DNA from 3 places in the Fictibacillus sp. NRS-1165 genome. Region 2 is predicted to be linked to each of the others. Evidence: riboswitches for the same ligand, from Rfam matches in the RefSeq annotation. Region 2 holds a riboswitch; each other region holds the start of a gene.
What was found. Region 2 has a riboswitch for S-adenosylmethionine ahead of ABHN01_RS22630 (methionine ABC transporter ATP-binding protein). Riboswitches for the same ligand answer to the same signal wherever they lie in the genome.
Positions count from the first base shown of each region.

Region 1: linked by a shared signal. The riboswitch ahead of ABHN01_RS02775 (ABC transporter ATP-binding protein) and the one ahead of ABHN01_RS22630 (methionine ABC transporter ATP-binding protein) in region 2 are both predicted to bind S-adenosylmethionine.
Region 3: linked by a shared signal. The riboswitch ahead of ABHN01_RS06915 (homoserine dehydrogenase) and the one ahead of ABHN01_RS22630 (methionine ABC transporter ATP-binding protein) in region 2 are both predicted to bind S-adenosylmethionine.

Region 1 covers NZ_JBDPNU010000009.1:3,301-10,223, forward strand. The annotation lists gene ABHN01_RS02750 (MFS transporter) at 1-619, opposite strand, end outside; gene ABHN01_RS02755 (ketoacyl-ACP synthase III) at 819-1,820, shown strand; gene ABHN01_RS02760 (GNAT family N-acetyltransferase) at 2,010-2,759, shown strand; gene ABHN01_RS02765 (hypothetical protein) at 3,235-3,528, opposite strand; gene ABHN01_RS02770 (VanW family protein) at 3,619-4,497, opposite strand; SAM riboswitch class I at 4,682-4,786, shown strand; gene ABHN01_RS02775 (ABC transporter ATP-binding protein) at 5,091-5,858, shown strand; gene ABHN01_RS02780 (ABC transporter permease) at 5,884-6,738, shown strand; gene ABHN01_RS02785 (hypothetical protein) at 6,920-6,923, shown strand, end outside.
Region 2 covers NZ_JBDPNU010000065.1:3,148-10,070, forward strand. The annotation lists gene ABHN01_RS22615 (ATP-grasp domain-containing protein) at 4-1,203, shown strand; gene ABHN01_RS22620 (general stress protein) at 1,337-1,780, shown strand; gene ABHN01_RS22625 (phosphatase PAP2 family protein) at 1,872-2,501, shown strand; SAM riboswitch class I at 2,545-2,660, shown strand; SAM riboswitch class I at 2,741-2,853, shown strand; gene ABHN01_RS22630 (methionine ABC transporter ATP-binding protein) at 2,954-3,985, shown strand; gene ABHN01_RS22635 (methionine ABC transporter permease) at 3,975-4,637, shown strand; gene ABHN01_RS22640 (MetQ/NlpA family ABC transporter substrate-binding protein) at 4,666-5,496, shown strand; gene ABHN01_RS22645 (M20 family metallopeptidase) at 5,517-6,737, shown strand.
Region 3 covers NZ_JBDPNU010000018.1:25,147-32,069, forward strand. The annotation lists gene ABHN01_RS06910 (undecaprenyldiphospho-muramoylpentapeptide beta-N-acetylglucosaminyltransferase) at 1-1,068, opposite strand, end outside; SAM riboswitch class I at 1,194-1,302, shown strand; SAM riboswitch class I at 1,402-1,509, shown strand; gene ABHN01_RS06915 (homoserine dehydrogenase) at 1,623-2,885, shown strand; gene ABHN01_RS06920 (hypothetical protein) at 3,016-3,309, opposite strand; gene ABHN01_RS06925 (endonuclease MutS2) at 3,404-5,356, shown strand; gene ABHN01_RS06930 (YjcZ family sporulation protein) at 5,437-5,643, opposite strand; gene ABHN01_RS06935 (glutathione peroxidase) at 5,832-6,317, opposite strand; gene ABHN01_RS06940 (MFS transporter) at 6,482-6,923, opposite strand, start outside.

The DNA of each region.
Region 1 (6,923 bases), on a different contig from region 2:
GAGGATAGCGGATCTGCGAGATAAGAATGCTGCTGCAGATCAGCAGGAAAGAAGTAAAGCCGAAAACACCGCTAAATGAGCCAAACTTAATGATAAAGCCGGCGATGACTGGGCCAATTAAAAGAGAAAGCTGATTGGTGGTCTGCATGAGAGAGTTGGAGCGTACGATATGCTCCTTTTCAACGATGGCGGGAAGCATGGATTGATTAGCCGGCCAGTAAAAAGCATCAAGAACACCAAAACATAATGCAAATAAACCAAGGAAAAAAAGGTTCATGCTGTCATTCATGATCAAAAGCACTAGGCCTAGAACGAGCAGGCCTCTTGTCAGATTGGAAATGAAGATAACATGAGAACGCTTCATCCGATCAGCGAGAACTCCGCCGATCGACATGAGCAGTACGCGGGGAATAGTGGTGAGCATCATAATGATTCCCAGTTTTGCTGGGGCTTCAAGAGCCCGAATGACAAACCAGGTTTCTGAAATTAAATAGACAGAAAAAGACAGCCCCGTAAAAATGCTTGCGATCCATAAAAATATAAACTGCCGGTTGGCAAAAATTTCTCCGAACGATGTCTTCTTTTTCACCCTTACTTCATGAGCCGAACTGCTTTCCATAAAATTCCTCCTACCCTATTTTAATATAATTTATCGTTAAAATTTATTTTAGTGCTAAACAACTCTTTAGTGAATATTAATCGTTCGACAAAATATTTATCAGGGAAAACTAATTGATTTCCTGGGGATTCGTGGTAAACTTATTGATAAATTAGTACCTAGTAATAACACTAACCTATAATTTTTTGGGGGGTTGAATATGAAATCAAAAGCACGGCTGACAGCGATCGGCACGTATGTACCGGAGAAAGTCCTGACAAACGAAGATCTGCAGAAGCTCGTCGATACTAGCGACGAATGGATTGTACAGCGTACCGGCATGAAGGAAAGAAGAGTGGCAGGAGAGCATGAGTTTGCCTCCACATTGGCTATAAAGGCTGTTCAAGAATTAACCGAACGCTACAGCAAGGGACTTGATGATGTTGATGCCATACTTGTTTCTACAACCACACCTGACTTTGTTTTTCCAAGTGTAGCCTGCCAAATTCAAGACTTTTTCGGTATTCCTCATACCCTCGCCTACGATTTTAATGCTACCTGTGCTGGATTTACATATGGCCTTCATATGGCAAACAGTTTGATCACCTCCGGCCTCCATAACAAAATTTTAGTTGTAGCAGCCGAAACGCTGACAAAAGCAACAGACTATACGGACCGATCTACTTGCATCCTTTTTGGTGATGGAGCCGCAGCTGTTTTGATTGAAAGAGATGAGGAACATCACAGTTTTCTTTCTGCCCATTATGGGACGAACGGAGATGGAGGAAGACATGTGTACCGAACGAATTTTTCCACCAGCATGAAGGGGTGGGAGATGGAGAAGACAGATAAGATGGTCCAGAATGGGAGAGAAGTCTACAAATGGGCAGTCCGCACCATTCCTGAGGGTATTCATAAACTTATAGATCAAGCGGCCATGAAGCTGGATGATGTGGATTGGTTTGTACCTCATAGCGCTAACTTGAGAATGATTGAGTCGATTTGTGAAAAAGCAGGGTTTCCGGAAGAAAAAATGCTCACCAGCGTGGAGTTCTGCGGAAATACTTCCTCGGTTTCTATTCCGCTAGCGATGGATCTGGCTATAAAAAAAGGAAAGCTGAACGATGGGGACATCCTTTTGCTGTATGGATTCGGCGGGGGGCTCACACACGCCGGCCAATTGCTGCGATGGAGCCCTGATCCTGCGAAACAATCACACTGAGAAACAGCCGCTCACGGGCGGCTGTTTTTATATTGGACAAGGAAATAAAAATCAAATGGAGTATATGTTGAATGGAAGGCCAGATAATTATGTGGAGGGTGGTGCAAGGATGAGACAATGGGAAACGAAGATGGTACGAACGAAACGCGGAAACTTTGAAGTGTTTACAAAGGGGAAAGGCGTTCCTTTATGTGTAATCCATATTTACCCGGTATGAAAATTTTAGATGGAAGCCCTGAGTATATCATAATTGAACAGGCAGATCCCAGGCTTAAGCCCGAAGAGTGGAAGCAGGGGCTGTCAAAAATTTTACTGAGAGCCAAGAAGCAGAGCCTTCAGCGGATTCAGGCTGTACTATTACGGGATGGCAGAAATTATGAGAACCTTGCAAATGAATTAATCCGCAGGGGATTTGTTTATTACTCTTCCAAGGTAGATGTATATCGGAATCTAAGCGGATTAACAGACCAAACCTCTATGTTTCAATGGCTCTCTTTGAAAGATGAAACCCTGACTGAAGCCGAGTTCATCGAAATATGGAGGGAATGCATGCTGCTTTCGGACAATACTCCTTCATCACTTACGATGGAACAACACTTACAGTCCGTAAAAAAGGAACTTGGCAGCGGATGGGAATATTCCTGCCGGGTGTTTTATGATAATAAGGGCCCAAAAGGGATCTCCATTCCTCATATTGAACCAGGTACTTCAAATGAAGGCAGATTGTTTTATTTCGGAGTGCTTCCGCAAGAACGGTTTAAAGGGAGCGGAACGAAAATGCATGGCCAATCTTTGTCGTTCTTAAAGGAGATGGGGGCGGAATATTATATCGGAAGTACGCACCTGGCCAACCAAAAAATGCAGCGGGTGTTTGAGAAAAACGGGTGTGAAGCAAAAGCGTATACTGACGTATTTTATAAGTATTTTGAACATAAATAACAGCTCGTCTGCATGCAGGCGGGCTGTTTAGTTTTGATTTTCCAGACTGATTCCTTTGATCGCATTAAGCGCCGCTAGTCCATCACTCGGGTATCCGTTCGCCTGTTCCATAGGCATGAGGGAAAAGAACACGTATTAAAACGAAAAGTACGTGAATTGGTAAAAGAAAAGGTTACGGATACGAAGTGCGCCGACCTTGTTGATGACATTTCCTGTACCGACATGAATTCTGACCTTTCTCCAAAGATTCTGGCGAAAAAGTAATGTCCGGATTCATGCAATAATGTTACGGCAGGCAGAATGAAAAAAAATGATAAGAAAAATTTCCATATCTCTGTAAAACCAAACAACTCGCCAACTCCCTTTTGTGCTTATCATGCTCTCCATTCTTTTGCCTGATTCGCTTTAGGACAAACATCCAAATTCACCCGAAAAAATAAAAAAACTCAGCATTATGCTGAGCTGTAATTTCCAATTATTGAAACAGTCCTGAATGCAGCACTTCATTTGCTGCAGAAACGATATTGAACAAGAAAGCTCCCCACCATAATACACGGCCCCGTGGTGAAACTTTGCTCCATCTTTTTCTCTTGCTTTGTTCTTTGAAATAGACGAGAGCAGCAAGTGCTGTGATATTAAAGAAAACCATGCTCCAGCGGGCAACAACAAGGTAAGTCGGGCTGACTAATCCACCGGCAAGCAGCAATCCATTAATTAGGAACAGCATATAGAAAAACGGAAGACTTTTCATGTCATCACTTCTCTCCAAGATGATCAAATCCTCGTTTATTCTAACACCGCCATTATGAAATGGGAATGGGTTTGCTCAATGGTTAACAATGTTGACACAATTACTTCCCTACCGCATATTAGTGCTTTTTTTTGGAGGCACGTGAATGACGTCAGAAGACGAAATCATCACCATCATGCTCCCTCCGTACGCTTTCGCTCGTATAAGAATCGGCTGGTTGAAACGGTTCTGAAAACGGAAGTCCGGGCCATACCAGCTTACGGTCGCATCTCGCCCTTTCGGTACATAAGGGACAAGCCTGCTGTGTGAAAAACGCTGAACGATATGAAGTCCTGCCCGGTCAACTGCATTGAAAAGGGTAGAGGACACTTGGCAAATTCCACCGCCGACTCCTTCCGAAAGCTCCCCCCGCACGATAACAGGAGCACGCATGTACCCCTTATCCGATGTTCGTCTGCCTACAACACCATTAAAGGAAAAGGTTTCTCCAGGAAATACGACATGGTTGTCAATGGCTTTTGCAGCAAGTGAAATATTATGGCTCCTGGATTCGTTGGAACGGTTGAAATAGGTAACATAATGAGCAAGTTGGTTCGTGCGAATATTTCCAAGAAGCTCGCTGTCCACTCTTGGATGGACCGGTAATTGAGGAATTTCAAGTTTTACAGGCCCCTTACTGAAAAAACTCATATAAAATCGTTCTTTAAACGCTTTTTTATAGAGCATGGATCCTTTTTTTTCAGAAGTGATTCCTCCCGATTCATTGATCCTTGCGTTTAGAGGCGGACGGTAGATCTGCCCCTCCAATTTTGCCGTAAACAAGTCAAGTTTCTCGCCGTCGATAACGGGCGTACCCGGCAGCGGGATCATGAAGTCTTTTCGATCAACGATCGCAATGGTTTGCCCTTCATGTACTAAAGATATGCTGTCTGGTATATTGAGGGGCTGGACAGCCAGCAATATACCGGTTAACCAAGAAAGCAACATAACGAACAACCTCCCAACAATTAGTATGTTGAAGGCTGAATCGTTTTATGTAAGAAGGTTGAAAATGTATCGGCGACCCGGCTGTTTTTAGATTTTTCAAAAATGTTATTGACTTTGTATTCTATACCTGTTTTAATAACAATTAATCCGATGGGGTTTATATGATTTAAACCTACATAATTTTTTCTTATTAAGAGAGGTGGAGGGAATTGGCCCCATGAAACCTCGGCAGCGGACTCTTTCAGAGAACTGTGCCAAATCCAACAAGCAGCAGCTTGGACGATAAGAAAGGAAGAACATGCAATACACTTCCCCTTACACGTCCATGACAGGTAAGGGGAGGTTTTTTATTTAAGAGTAAAAAAATATCGTACAGCTGATTGGTAAACCAAAGGCCGTGTCTTGAAATTTGCAGACATGGTCTTTGGTTTTCTTTCGTACATGAACCTTTTTTCATTTGAAAGGGGGAATTTTATTCGCAGCACGGCCATTCAAATATTGCGTCGACCGGACGACCGGAGGCTTTCCTAAAATAAGGAGGTTTCCGGTTGTTTTTCTTTTGCCGAATCGTAAAGAAGAAAGGGAGATTGGTAATGACTTTACTGCAAATTAGAAAACTGGATCGAAGTTTCCAAACGGGGAAAAGCGTGATGAAAGCACTGGAACGTATAGATCTCAGTCTGAACAAAGGTGAATTTATCACGGTGATCGGCCCGAGCGGCTGCGGAAAAAGCACGCTGCTAAAGATAATTGCTGGTTTGGATACAAGGCATGAGGGTGCTGTGATGCTTGATAATCAAAAAGTATCCGGGCCGAGCATCGATAAAGGATTTATTTTTCAGGAACCAAGATTATTTCCGTGGCTGACTGTTGAAAAAAATATTGCGGCAAACTTGCCTTTGAAAGAAAAAGAAACAAAAGAAAAAGTAAGCGAACTGATCAAGCTTGTCCGATTGGAAGGATTTGAAAATGCTTATCCAAAAGAGCTGTCAGGAGGAATGGCACAAAGGGTATCGATCGCAAGGGCCCTGCTTAGAAATCCTAAGGTTCTCCTCTTAGATGAGCCATTTGGAGCCCTGGATGCCTTTACACGGTCACATATGCAGGAGGTGCTCCTCGATATCTGGGAAAAGAACCGGACAACGATGATCTTTGTTACACATGATATTGATGAAGCGATCTATCTTGCCAGCCGAGTTGTTATTATGAATCCCCGGCCGGGCACGATTCGGGAGGTAATACCGATCGAACTGCCGCATCCCCGGCGAAAAACGGATTCCGCCTTCCAAAAAATACGGCAGCGGGTATTGAGTGAATTTGAAAAAGTAGAAGTAAACGAACAATCAGAAGCTGTCCAATAAAAAACGAAGCAAAGGAGATGAAAGGATGAGCGATCAGACTGGAGTATTAACGACAACCAACTTGGATCGAAAACAGAGAAGAAAAGAGTCCGCCGTAAAAACAAAAAACCGAAAAAAAACACCCCTTTCCCATTGGGTGAGAGGATTAGCACTGCCGTTTTTTATTCTTGTCATCTGGGAGGTTGCAGGTGCCTATGGACTGATTTCAGCCACCTTGCTGCCTCGGCCGAGTGAAATTTTCATTGCATTTAAAGATCTCATCCGCACGGGAGAGTTATTTACCCATTTTAAGATCAGTCTGTTGCGGGCGATTACAGGATTTCTGCTGGGAGGGGGGCTTGGGCTTTTGGCTGGGCTTGTTGTTGGATTTTCAAGTAAAACAGAGCAAACCCTGGATCCGACCTTACAGATGCTGCGGACCATTCCATCGCTGGCTGTGATCCCATTGTTCATACTCTGGTTCGGATTTGGTGAACTCTCAAAAATATTGCTGATTTCAAAATCGGCATTCTTCCCGCTATATGTGAATGCGTTCCTGGGGATCCGCGGGGTGGACTCTAAGCTGTTTGATGTAGCAAAGATCCTTGAGTTCAGCAAATGGAAACAGATTACAAATCTCATTCTGCCGGCTGCATTGCCGAATATTCTTCTTGGTCTGCGCCTTTCGTTGGGAGCGGCCTGGCTGGCTTTGGTCGCCGCCGAATTGATGGGATCAAGTGAAGGCATCGGATACCTTATTATGGATGCGCGGCAATTTTCTCAAACGTCGGTTGTTTTTGTTGGAATTATCATTTTTGCGGTGTTCGGTAAAGCATCCGATTCACTGGTCCGCTATTTTGAGAAACGGCTTCTGAAATGGCGCGACAGCTTTATCGGGTGAAAAATCATAAAAGGAGGTGTTCGGTATGGCTCAAAACAAAAGGCAGCTCCATCTTAATCTCTTTTTGGCAGGAATGGGCCACCACGAAGCTTCGTGGAGGGCATCCTAGCTCAACCGTGGATCAAACACTGGAATTTTAATTATTTTAAAAAACTTGCACAAAAAGCAGAACAGGCTACGATTGT
Region 2 (6,923 bases):
TCCATGCAGATAAGCAAACCAGCAATTGTTCCGCGTTTTACATTTTCTGAAATTTACGGTCCTGATCTCATTTTTAATCCAAGGCCATCGTTCGCACACAATAAGTGGATCCCTGATTGTCCAGTAAAGCTTGATCTTCTGACGGGAAGCCAGTTTGCAGTATTGGGAAGCATGCCGGTGATCTGCAGCAGGGCAGTAACCACGCAAAAAGCAACAGAGCTTTATGAACGAGCAGGCCTCCAGCTGCGTTTTCCGGTTCATGAATATTCGACGAAAGAGGATTACCGCAGGATTTTCGGCCGTTTAGAAAACGAGCGGAAGAAGATGGTAGTTCAGCATATTCACCCAGAGGAAGAAATGTCATCAGAGAATTATTGGATTGATCCGGGGCTCGTTCAGTACTTAAACAACAAAGCGAATTTAGAAGAGCTGGTTCCTCCCGGGCACGCTCCGAAAAGAAAATCAACTACGTCTGCGGAGCTTGATGATCAATTAGCAGACTTTCCTTTTCCTTGTGTTGTGAAAGCCGCAACCAATGAGGCAAATGCTGCAGGGTTCGATGTATTCATTTGCAGAAACAAGGAGGACATAAAGAAGGCAGCTGATTTCTTTGCCTCCTGTGAAGGGATTGTCATTGAAGAATACTTGGAAATTGAACAAAATTATTGCGTTCAATTCGCATGTACGGCGGATGAACGTCTTCTTTATCTTGGCACTGCGGTACAAAATATAACGAATGACGGAAAATATGAAGGAAACTGGGTCGATAAAGAGTCAGAGCCCGGTGATGAGGTAGTTAAGATCGGCAGAAGAATTATGGAAGAAGGCTGTAAACGGGGTTATAAAGGAATTGCTGGGTTTGATATTGCCGTTACGCCTGATGGAAGAAAGATTGCTTTTGATCTGAATTACAGAGTGAACGGTTCCACTGCGGCCCTGCTTCTTAGAGACAGCATAGAAGAGCATCTGGGGCAAAAGGTCGTTAAATACGTATCCTGGAAATCCATCGGTGGCATAGAGCCTCTCTACGATTGTGTGAAACGAGGAATAGAAGATGGCTATTTCATTCCGCTGTCCATCTATGATGGAAATGAAAGCCCATATGAAGATGCCGATACCCTTATACAAGGGCTTGTTCTTGGAGACTCTCGCGAAGAAGCCGAGCAAAAGGAATCAATTTTTCAGCGGGCAGGCCTTTCCTAACGGTAAAATCCATTCACAGCTCCCCCTCCGTTTTTTGAGGGGAGTTTTTTCATAACTATCCTGCCTGTTTACAGACACAGGGTTGGGGTAAATACTAATTATAAATGAGTCATTGATTAGGAGGCAAATACATATGAGCAAAATGGTGATTGGAGTTTATGAAACAGAACGAGAAGCCATTAACAGTATACAATCCCTTGTGGAACAAGGATACAGCGCAAAGGATATTTCCATCCTTGCTAAAGATGACGGAAAGATGGATCGGGTTTCCGATAAAACGAATGTTACAGAAGAACATTTGGATGAAGATGTAAATGAAGCGGCTTACGGTACAATTGCAGGTTTTCTGAGCGGTATTGGCGGTGCCATAGCGGTACCGGGCCTTGGTGTTCCAGGTATAGGCCCGCTGCTTGCTGCCGGTCCATTTGCATCCATGTTCGGTGAAGACTCGGAGGACGACCTTAAAGAACTTTTGATGTCATTGGACCTCTCTGAACGAACCGCTGAACGCTATGTGCAAAAAGTCGAGCATGGAAGTATCATGGTGTTTTTAGAAAAAGAAGCGGTAAAACTATAGGCGAGGGTTCCAGTAACAGAAAGACCGTGAATAAATTAGTGTGCCTCATGAAACGATAGGTACATAGATGTATTTAGAAGTGAGGGCAGAAATGAAAAACGATGAGAGAGCTGTATTTAGCATTATATTTATCGGGATCTTGCTGTTGAATGTAATGGTTAAACTTCGTAAAAATGCTTATTGGATGAAAATGGACCGAAAAACCAGCTCCGCTTTTTTTTCGTTGCGGGGCATACAGGTTATCGATATTTTTCTGAGGCTGTACTCCATTATTGGTTCGGGTTTTGTGCTGATTCCAGCGACACTCCTGTCAGCGTGCCGATACAGCCAGAAGGGACAGCGAAGGAAAGCGTTATTTTTGGTTGTTAACTTGGCAGGCTGCCGCTGGGTTAATTCGATTTTAAGAAAGAAATGGGACTATCGCGCTCCCTCGACAAAACCGTTTTTTATTAGATATGGATTTCCAAGTGCACATGCGATGAATGCTACGGCAATGTATGGTGTATTGGTCATGTTAACGAAAAGGCTGTCAAGAAAAACAAAGATGATGTTATTATCACTTCATATCGGTTTTGTCTCGCTCAGCAGAGTTTATTTAGGCATCCACTATTTTACGGATGTCCTTGCGGGAGTGGCTTGGGGAGCTGTCTGGCTAGCTCTGATGAAAGCCGTGTTTTATTCTGATCAGAGAACCCTGAAAAAAGATTTGACATGCGAGTAAAGTATGGTTTAAGATAAGTAACATCAACAAAATATGAACGTGTTTCTTATCCAGAGAGGTGGAGGGATATGGCCCTGTGATACCTCGGCAGCGGGTTTTTCATTTAGAAAAACACTGTGCCAATTCCAGCAAGTTCCTTATGGGCTTGGAAGATAAGAAGAGCAGCTCGTTTCCTTATGGATACTTCATCTCTTCTTTCTTTAGGAAGAGATTTTTTAGTTGTAATTAAATATATATTTTTCTTATCCAGAGAGGTGGAGGGATTGGCCCTTTGAAGCCTCGGCAGCGGGTTCCTGTTTTACTCGGAATACTGTGCCAAGTCCGGCAAGCGATGACGCTTGGAAGATAAGAAGAGATCAGCGACTCTTTGATGCTTAGGCCTCTTCTTGTTTTCAAGAAGAGGCCTTTTTGCTGTTTAGGGAAGCGATAGTGAAGGAAGGAGAACGGAGCCATTGATTCGATTTGAAGAGGTAACCAAATTTTATGAGAGTGGCAAAAATAAGGTCAGAGCGCTAAACAATGTGAGCTTTGAGGTGAAAAAAGGAGAGATCTACGGAGTTGTAGGTTATAGCGGAGCAGGAAAGAGCTCTTTGCTCCGCTGTGTAAATCTTCTGGTGAAGCCGACATCAGGACACGTTTTTGTCGGGGAAGACGACATGGCTGGATTGTCTCCAAAAGACTTGAGAAGAAAACGGAAAAATATCGGCATGATCTTTCAACATTTTAATCTGCTCAATGCAAAGACGGTTTTTGATAATATTGCGACGCCGCTTTACCTGCTCGGGGTGAAGAAATCCGCCATTAAGGAGAAGGTGAATGATCTGCTGGAATTTGTAGGTTTGACAGAGCACGGTCATAAATATCCCGACCAGCTCTCCGGCGGACAAAAACAGCGGGTAGGTATCGCCCGGGCGCTATCCACGGATCCGGAAGTGCTATTGTGTGACGAGGCCACTTCGGCCTTGGATCCGCAGACGACGGCCAGTATTTTAAAGCTCTTAAAAAAAATCAATAAAGAATATAACATTACCATTCTCATCATTACGCATGAGATGAATGTCATTCGCGAAATTTGCGATTCCGTCGCTGTGATGGAAGGGGGAGAGGTGATCGAGAAGGGGAGCGTTTTTGATGTGTTTGCGAAGCCTCAAACGGAGACGGCAACGCGCTTCGTCAGTTCGGTTCTTCAGGATGAACTTCCTGAATCCCTGAAAGTCCTGCTTAAGAAGCAGGACCGCAATCATAAGATTTTCAGGATCGTCTTTACCGGAGCTTCCACCGGCCAGCCGCTGCTCTCGCAGATCGCTAAAAAATTCAACGTGGATGTCAGTGTACTGTACGGCCATGTCACAGAACTTCAAGACGTGCCTTTCGGAAATCTTGTTGTCCAATTGATTGGTGACGAACAGGAAATCAGAAGAGCGATCTTTTTCGTGAACCAAAGCGAAGTACAAGTTAGGGAGGTTGCATCTCATGCAAGTTGATTGGAGTACATTTTGGGTCGACATTTTAAATGCAGCCGGTGACACATTAACAATGGTCGGTTTTTCCCTTTTGTTCTCGGCTGCCATCGGGATTCCGCTTGGCGTCGTGCTCGTAGTTACGAGGAAAGGTCACATTCTTGAGAACCTGGCTGTCTTTAATATTTTAAATGCGATTGTAAACGTATTGCGTTCGATACCGTTCATCATCTTAATGGTGGCGATTATCCCGTTTACAAGATTTATCGTCGGTACTTCCATCGGGACATCCGCCGCGATTGTACCATTGATTGTATATGCCGGCCCCTATATCGCAAGGCTCGTGGAAAACAGCCTGCTTGAGATCGATCCGGGTATTGTCGAAGCCGCAGAAGCGATGGGGGCTACACCTTGGCAGACCATTTTCCGCATCCTACTGCCGGAAGCATTCAGCTCACTAATCCTGTCGTTTACGATTGCTACGATTGGTTTGGTGGGTGCTTCAGCGATGGCAGGGGCTGTCGGGGGCGGAGGCCTTGGTGATCTGGCCATTGCCTATGGCTATCAGCGATTTGATACAGACGTCATGATCGTCACTGTCGTTCTGCTCGTCATCCTTGTACAAGGGCTGCAGAGCGCAGGAAACATATTGTCCAGAAAAATTAGAAGAAGATAAAAAGAGAAAAAGGGAGTAGGGAAATCTTATGAAAAAATATTCACTGATCATTTTAGTCATCGGGGTTTTAATGTCGGCATTCTTGAGCGGGTGCAGCGGCGGAGATGAAAAAGGGCTTGAAAAAGTAAAGATAGGCATCAGCGGCTCTGACAGCGACGTGTGGAAGTATATTGCTCAAAAAGCTGAAAAAGAAGGCATCGATTTGGAAATCGTAGAGTTTTCCGATTATGTCCGACCGAATCAAGCATTGGCTGATGGAGATATTGACGCCAATGCGTTTCAGACGATCTCTTATTTTAACGCATTTAAAAAAGAACATAAACTGGATTTAGCACCGATAGCAACTACGGTCATTGCACCGATGGGCGTTTATTCCCAAAAATACAAAGATGTTAAGGATATCCCGGCTGGATCAACGATCGCACTACCTAATGAAGCGACGAACATGGGGCGTGCCCTGCTTCTGCTGCAGAGTGCAGGACTCATCAAACTGGAAAAGAATTTTGATGGAAATGGTGATCTGAAAAAAGTGGTGGAGAACAAAAAACAATTGAAGCTTAAACCGGTAGTTGCCGGCCAGACACCGCGTGTGCTTCCTGATGTGGCTGCTTCAATCATAAACAATGGCGTGGCTGTTGATGCCGGAATGAATCCGAAGAAAGACTCCATCTTCCTTGAAAGCAAGACTGCAAAGCCGTATATCAATATCATTGCAACCAGAACAGAAGATAAAAATAAAAAGTCACTGAAGAAGATAGCGAAAATCTACCAATCAAAAGAAACAGCCAAAAAGATAAATGAAATTTATAAAGGTGCAACCATTCCAACGTTTGTGCCGCTAAGTGAAATCGGAGAGTAATAGAGAAAGGATCTGAGAACATGACGGTAATCAGCAGAACTGCTGGAGAAATTCAAGAACAAATCCGTACGAACATTGATGTCAACCGAGTGGCTTATATTCAAACGTCTCACGAGATCCATGACCATCCTGAAATCGGTAATGAAGAAGTATTTGCATCAAGCCTGCTGGCTTCGCTGCTTCAAAAAGAGGGGTTTCAGGTAGAACGGGGAGTGGCAGGCCATGAAACGGCGTTTGTAGCACGCAAGCGTTCCGTTCTTGATGGGCCATCCGTTGCATTTTTAGCAGAATATGATGCTCTTCCCGGAATTGGGCATGCATGCGGCCACAATATTATCGGGACATCCAGTGTAGCAGCGGCCATCGCTCTTGGATCCGTTATCGATGAGATCGGAGGGGAAGTTGCCGTGTTTGGAACGCCTGCTGAAGAAGGCGGAGAGAACGGAAGTGCGAAGGGAAGCTTTGTTAAACACGGTTATCTGGAAGGCGTTGATGCGGCATTGATGTTTCACCCGGGCAACGCTAACCGCATCACTGGAACTTCACTTGCGGTTGATCCGCTGGATTTTGAATACATCGGAAAGCCCGCTCATGCGGCTGCAGCACCGGAAAAAGGAATCAATGCCCTTGACGCAGTCATTCAATTATTTGTAGGAATTAACGCACTACGCCAACATGTACCGGATGATGTCAAAATTCATGGAATCATAACACACGGGGGAGACGCTCCTAATATCGTTCCTGAATATGCAAAAGCCCGTTTTTACATTCGCGCTGCTACGAGGGCGAGGCTTGATGAAGTAACGAAAAAAGTAAAAGCCATAGCGGAAGGTACTGCCCTTGCAACAGGAGCAAAGCTTAATGTTATTGCGTTTCAAAACCAGGTGGATAACCTTTTATTGAACCGATCGTTCGATAAAGTGTTTCAAGAACAGCTGGAGAGTCTTGGTGCACAAGTCGACATTTCGCACCGCAGCGGTTTAGGATCGACTGATGCAGGAAACATCAGCCAGGTGGTACCGACCATCCATCCTTACCTTCAAATCGGCCCAGATCATATAGTCGGGCATACCGAAGAGTTCAGGGAGGCCGCAAAGTCAGAACAAGGAGATCAGGCGCTTATCCTCGGTGCAAAAGCCCTTGCCTTAACGGGTTTTCAGCTTCTCTCAAATGGTGAAGTGCTCGCCGGGATCAAGAAGGAATTCGCGGAAAATAAAGCGAAGGAGCTAGCGTCGGTCTAGCTGACGTTGTTGTTTTGCGTGAATTGAGGATAATTGACCGAACAATGAATAATTGAACCAAAAAGAAAATAATTGAACCAAACTCCAATTAAATGTACCAAACTCACTATTGAGACTTCTTCGCAACAGTTTTCACAGAGCTCTCCATCTGCTGGAGGGCTTTTTTTCTAGCAATCATTTTTCTTT
Region 3 (6,923 bases), on a different contig from region 2:
TCCTTTCGCTTCTTCTTTAATGAGGGAAAACAGCTGATCCAATGCATTATTCAGCCGGCTTTTTTCCATTCGGCTGATGTAGGCTCCCTTCATCTCATCAAGCTTTTCGATACTGTCACAAAGAGAGTCAGCGGTCAGCTCCTCTTCAAAAAGTACCTTGCAGAATCCCTGCTTTTCAAATGATTGGGCATTCTCGATCTGATCCCCGCGGCTGGCTTCTTTGGAAAGGGGGATAAGAAGCATTGGTTTTCTGAGTGATAAGAACTCAAAAATTGAATTTGATCCTGCTCTTGAAACAACAAAGTGAGTGGCCGCAAGGAGATCAGGAAGTTCATCTGTTACATACTCAAACTGAACATAGCCGTTTCTTCTGATTGAACCATCCATCTGCCCTTTCCCGCATAGATGAACAATTTGATATCGGGGGAGCAGGGCATCCAGGCTTAATCGTACAGACTCGTTTATTTTTTTTGATCCGAGGCTCCCGCCCATAATCAGGATAATCGGCTTGCGGGAAGTAAAACCGCAAAAAGCCCTCCCATTTGCTGCGTTCCCTTTATGCAGATCTGTACGGATCACTGCACCCGCATATACTGCTTTACCGTTTGGGAGCTGGTCAGCGGTTTCGGGAAAGGTTGTACATACCTTCTTTGCGAAGGGAAGTGATAGCCGGTTGGCAAGCCCTGGGCTAAGGTCGGATTCATGTGTCACAATAGGTACCTTGTTCATCCGGCTCCCGAGTATTACAGGTACAGAAACGAAACCGCCTTTTGAAAAGACTACATCTGGTTTTATTGTCTTAATGAGCCGAAACGCTTCAAAAGCCCCTTTCACGACACGGAACGGTTCTTTAAAATTGTTCCAATCGAAATAGCGTCTAAGCTTTCCGGTTGAGATACTGTAATAGCGCACCCCATCAATGGATTCTGTCAGCTGCTGTTCAATTCCGCCTTTAGATCCGATGTAGCTGACGTCCCAGCCTTCTGCCAGGAACAAGGGAATCAGCGCCAGGTTGACAGAGACATGCCCCGCTGAACCTCCACCGGTAAACACAATTTTCCTGCCCAAACGTTCCACCCCTTTTAGTTATGTATTTCTATCATACCAAAAGCATTTGCCGCTGAATCTTGAAATATCTGAATAATGGTTGACGCTATCCATACTGCCATGATAGAGTTAGAATAATTTAATGAAGCTTATCAAGAGCGGCGGAGGGAAAGGCCCGATGAAGCCCGGCAACCTTCAGGCATACGTCTGAAAAGGTGCCAAATCCTTCAAAGGTAAAACTTTGAGAGATAAGAGACGGAACGGGAACCTAAAGCTCTCTTATCTTTATGATAAGGGGGTTTTTTGTACTAAAAAAATAAAGTGCTACATAACATGTTTCATTCTAATGAAATACTCTTATCCAGAGCGGCGGAGGGAAAGGCCCGATGAAGCCCGGCAACCTTCAGACACAGGTCTGAAAAGGTGCTACTACCTGCAGGAAAAGACCCTGGATGATAAGAGGAGGGCCGCTGCTGCAAACCTCTTCTTATGATGAGGTTTTTTCTTTTGCCTTCTGGCAGGTACTAATTATTCAGTCTTTTACTAAAAATTATAGATTACAGGGAGTGTTGACAATGAATGAAATTAAAATTGCATTGCTTGGATTGGGAACGGTTGGCACGGGTGTGTATTCATCCATTGTAGAAAGAAAAGGAGCTTTAGAAGAGTTGCTGGGAAAACATCTGAGGCTGTCCAGTATATTAATTAAGGATCCTTCCAAATCAAGGCCTACCGTAGGAGGGGTGCCGGTGACATCAGATTTTGAGAAGGCGATCGGGGAAGAAGCGCCAGATGTGGTCATCGAGGCCATCGGGGGGATTGAGCCCGCCCGAACCTATATCATTCAATCACTTGAAGCAGGCTGCCACGTGATTTCTGCCAACAAGGATCTAATCGCCCGTCATGGAGAGGAATTATCTGAACGTGCAGCGGAAAAAGGTGTGCGGTTTATCTATGAAGCAAGTGTAGGCGGCGGGATACCGATATTGAGAACATTGAGGGAGCTTTTAAGAATCAATCGGATTCAGCATGTGGAGGCCATTTTAAACGGGACGTCCAATTTCATTCTTTCACACATGAGAACGACCGGTTCTTCCTTTGAGGAAGCACTGAAACTGGCACAGCAAAAAGGATATGCAGAGCCGGATCCAACGAATGACGTTGAGGGCTTGGACGCCTTTTATAAGGCGATGGTGCTGAGTAAATGGATTTATGGCGTTCAGCCTTCCTGGGAAGAAGTGCAGGTTGAAGGGATTGGAAATGTGCTCCTTGAGGAGATTCAGCTGGCGGAGCAGATCGGACTTCGGGTGAAGCATCTCGTCCTTTTGAACGAAAGTCTGAATCTTGAAGTGAAGCCTGTATTTGTAGACAGTGATCATTCCTTATACGGAGTGGAAGGTGTCGATAATGCCGTCCGTATTCAGACCGATCTTCTCGGCTGTTTGACCTTGCAGGGGCCGGGAGCTGGGGCAGAAGCTACGGCAAGTGCCATCGTGGAAGATTTCTTATCCATTTATGAAACAGGAGAAGCGTACAGAGATAAACCGGCAGTATCGGCAGTAACACAAAAAAAACAGGAACAAGGAGATCGTACCTACCTTCTAATCGGTGACAAAGTAGATTTTACAAAAGATAGGGTGGCATCGCTTGAAAAGCATGGTACCATTTTAGACCGGACTTCTCTCAGGTTTTCTCATGCTTCTCTTGCTGCTTTGCTTTATGATGGCCCTCTGCCTTCAACACAGGATGATTTTATTCCGGTGAACAGCATCTATCCGGTCCGGCTTTCAAAAAGCAGCAGTGGAACAGAGAGAGAAAAAGTTCTTGTAGCCGAATAAAGATAGATCCGTGGAGAGCCCTTTTACTCTCTGCGGATTTTTTTATGTCATCAGGTTGACAATGAAAAGTATTTTACATATGATGGGAGTAATAAAAGGAAGGGAGTTGTGTGGATGAGCGTTCACGTTCTTAACTAATCGAATTGGATAGCTGGAGCAAAAAGACCGTGTTTGAATCGGTTTGTACCTTTATGTCTTTTTGCGGCCACCAATAGTTAAGAACAGCGGTCAGCATACAACATTTCTCATTTTCGTGTGCGTATTTAGTGCACCGAACGATGCCGCGCTCTTTGGGCGTATTTTTTATGCTTTTTACAGCTGCCAAAGCATAGGGCGAGGCTGTACAGAGAGGCGCATCCTTCTCCACGAAAATGATTAACAGGCAGAAATGACGGCGGTCCATTTCTGCCTTTTTCATTGGCATGTTCTGGCCCTGTTCCCGGAAGGAGGGACGGCAGGAACCATTCATAAAACATGGTGTAACGGTAATGTGTTAAAAAAAGAGGAGGCAACGACCATTGAACACCTTTACGAATAAAATGCTGGAATTCAATAAAATCAGAGAAATTCTGTCTGAGTATGCATTAAATGAACGTACCAAAAGAAAAATTCAGGAGCTTCTGCCTTCCGGAGAGCTGCCGGTTATTAAAGCTTGGCTGAGGGAAACAACAGAATCCGCGGCGGTTCTAAGAAAGTCAACCAGCGTTCCTATCGCGAACTTGAATGGAATCGAACATGTGATGTCGCTTCCGGATAAGGGTCTTCTCTTAAGCCCTGAACAGCTCCAGCTTATTTGCGGATTGGCAGAAAACGTACAGCGCATGCAGCGCTATATGAAAGATAAAGAATTTATTGCACCTGCCGTATCGGCTTATGCGTATTCTCTTTTTCCGCTGAAAGATCTCATAACCGAGATCCAGCGCTGTATACGGAATGGAAGAGTGGATGACGGAGCCAGTAAGCCGCTTGAAAAGGTTAGAAAAAGAATGAATGCGTGTGAGGAAAAAATCAAATCCAAGCTCGAGCATATTTTGAAATCGCCGGCCTATCGGGATATGCTGCAGGAGCCGATGATTTCGATGAGAGAAGGCAGATACGCTATACCTGTAAAAAGTAAATTTAAGCGGAGCATGGATGGGCAAATCGTTGATTCATCTGCGAGCGGTTCCACCGTTTTTATTGAACCAAAAGAGGTCCGAAAGCTGCAGGATGAGCGTCAGCTTCTGCAGTCAGAGGAAGATATCGAAACTGCGAGGGTGCTGGGCACATTAACGGGCCTGGTGGCAGGCTATAAAAAGGAGATCTCCGTTAATATCGAGGGTATGCTTCATTATGATTTTATCTTTGCCAAAGCTAAATACAGCCTTGCCATTAATGGAAGGGAAGTGTCGCTTAATCTTAAAAAACGGACCATCCTCCATGAGGGGCGGCATCCGATGCTCGGAAGCCAGGCTGTCCCGTTGAATATAAGACTCGGTGAAGACTTTGGAGCACTCGTCATTACGGGTCCGAACACCGGAGGGAAAACGGTAGCTATAAAAACAGCAGGGCTGCTGACGCTGATGGTTCAGTCGGGGCTTCATATCCCTGCGGGAGAGGGAAGTGAGTTCGGAATCTATTCAGAGGTGCTGACAGATATCGGTGACCATCAGAACATTGAGCAGTCCTTAAGCACTTTTTCCGCTCATATGACAAACATCATCTCCATTCTTCGAAAGGCTGGGCCTGATACTCTTGTCATTCTCGATGAACTTGGAGCAGGAACCGATCCTGCTGAAGGAATGGGGCTGGCAATAGCGATCCTTGAAGATCTGTTTGAAAAAGGAGCTTCCATTCTGGCCACAACACACTATAGTGAAATAAAAGATTTTGCTTCTCTTACTCCTGGATTTGAAAATGCATCCATGGCGTTTGATCTTGAGTCCCTCCAGCCGCTATACGAGCTGAGGATCGGCGAAGCCGGCGAGAGTCAAGCATTTTCCATCGCGTGGAAGCTCGGCCTTGATCAGAAGCTGATCACAAGAGCCAGACAAATTACGAGTAAAGACGTTTCACGACAGGCAGAGGAGACTATTCTGCATGAAGATGCACAAAAGCAAATGGTGGAGAGAAGAAGAGAAGCAGAAGAAAAAAGGAGCCGGAAGATAAGCAGAAAGGAGGAGAAAATAAAAGAAAAACCGGTTAACCAAACGTTCGAAATCGGCGACCGCGTTTATGTTTCCAGCTTGAAAACCGCGGGCATCATCTGTTCTGAAGAAGATAACAGGGGAGAATACGTTGTCCTTGTGCAAGAGGAAAAAGTGAAGGTTCATAAGCATCGTCTAACCCTCCATATTTCAAGGAACGAATTATATCCTGAGAATTATGATATGGATATTGTCTTTGAAAGCAAGGAAAACCGGAAAAAAGACCGGATTTTGAGTAAAAGGCACGTTGATGGACTCGTGATCAACAGGGACGAAGAACAATAGGATTCGGTGTATTGCACCAAAAACAAATAAAAAGATCCGGGCACTTTCGCCTGGATCTTTTTGTTCTGATGCAAAGGTGATCAGCAGCTGCTGCTGGATTCACATCCGCCGCCATGGCTATGCCAGCAGGCACAGCCGATGATGATCAAGAGGATAAACAGTACGATAATAATCGCGAATCCTCTTCCGCCGCCGTAGCCGTAACCGCCGCATCCTCCACCATACCCGTACCCGCCGTAAGAAGCAGTAATCGGAGCGTTAAGCGGAACATTCAATGGTGCATTCATCGGTGCATTTGCAAACATTTAAAATTCCTCCTTCTAAATACTATTCCAACATCCTCGGTACAGTATATGAAGGATCCACCAGTTGGTCTGGACGAATGCCTTGAAGGCAAGCCTAAATCCTGAGCAATGAAAAAACACACGCTTTCTTTCTGGAACCTATTCCAGCGTGTGCGGATTGGAGAACATTTTTATTGCTGTGAGAGCAGTGATTCAATATCTTTTTTCATATCCTTTGGTGAGGTCTGAGGAGAATGCCGGGAGACAACGTTACCATAGCGGTCGACAAGGAACTTTGTAAAATTCCATTTGACCGCTTTTGAACCCAGTATGCCTGGTGCTTCTTTTGTCAGCCAGGCAAAGAGAGGATGAATGTTTTCGCCTTTAACATCAACCTTGGCAAACATAGGGAATTTTACACCGTAGTTCAATTCACAAAACTCCTGGATTTCTTCCTCGCTCCCAGGCTCCTGGCTTGCAAATTGGTTGCACGGAAAGCCGAGGATCTCAAGACCCTGTTCGCTGTATTGGTCGTAAAGCGATTGAAGCTCTTTGTATTGGGGAGTAAATCCGCATTTGCTCGCTGTGTTGGCAATGATTAAAACCTTGCCCTCGTATTCTCTTAGAGATTTTTCTTCACCCATGATCGTCTTTGCCCGATACTCATAAACAGACATTGTCAACCTCCTATTCTTTTAGTAACGAAGTTTATAGCATTAGTGTAGTGGGTTTTGTGAAGAAAGGAAAATAAAAAGCTTTTATTAGGCTTCCGGGCACCAAAAAGATGGCACCCAAAAAAAGGGCAGGGAGAATGTTTTTCCCTGCCCTTTTTTCTCTTCATTTATGCCGCCGGCGCTGAGGCTTTTGCCTGTACACTATAAAACTGGTAAAGGACAAGAGCAATGACTGACAGAATGATCCCTGAGATATACGGGAGTCCTGCTGCCAGTGAAAACAGCCAGCCTCCAAGCGGAGGGCCGATGATTCGTCCAAGTGAATCAAAGGATGACAAGAGTCCAGTTACACTGCCATGGCCAGATGTGGACGTTTTCGTCAGCAGCGCTGAAACACTCGGTCGGATGACACCATTTCCAATACCGAAAATGGAAAGGAAGATGGCTGCCGTCGTAAAGTTATGAACGAGCAGAATTAACCCGAACCCAACAGCAGAGATAACAATTCCTCCCTGAATGACTTTTCCTTCACCAAATTTCTTGGTCAGCCGGCCAACAAGTCCACCTTGGACAAGGGCTCCTGCAAAGCCCATAATCATAAAAATGTAG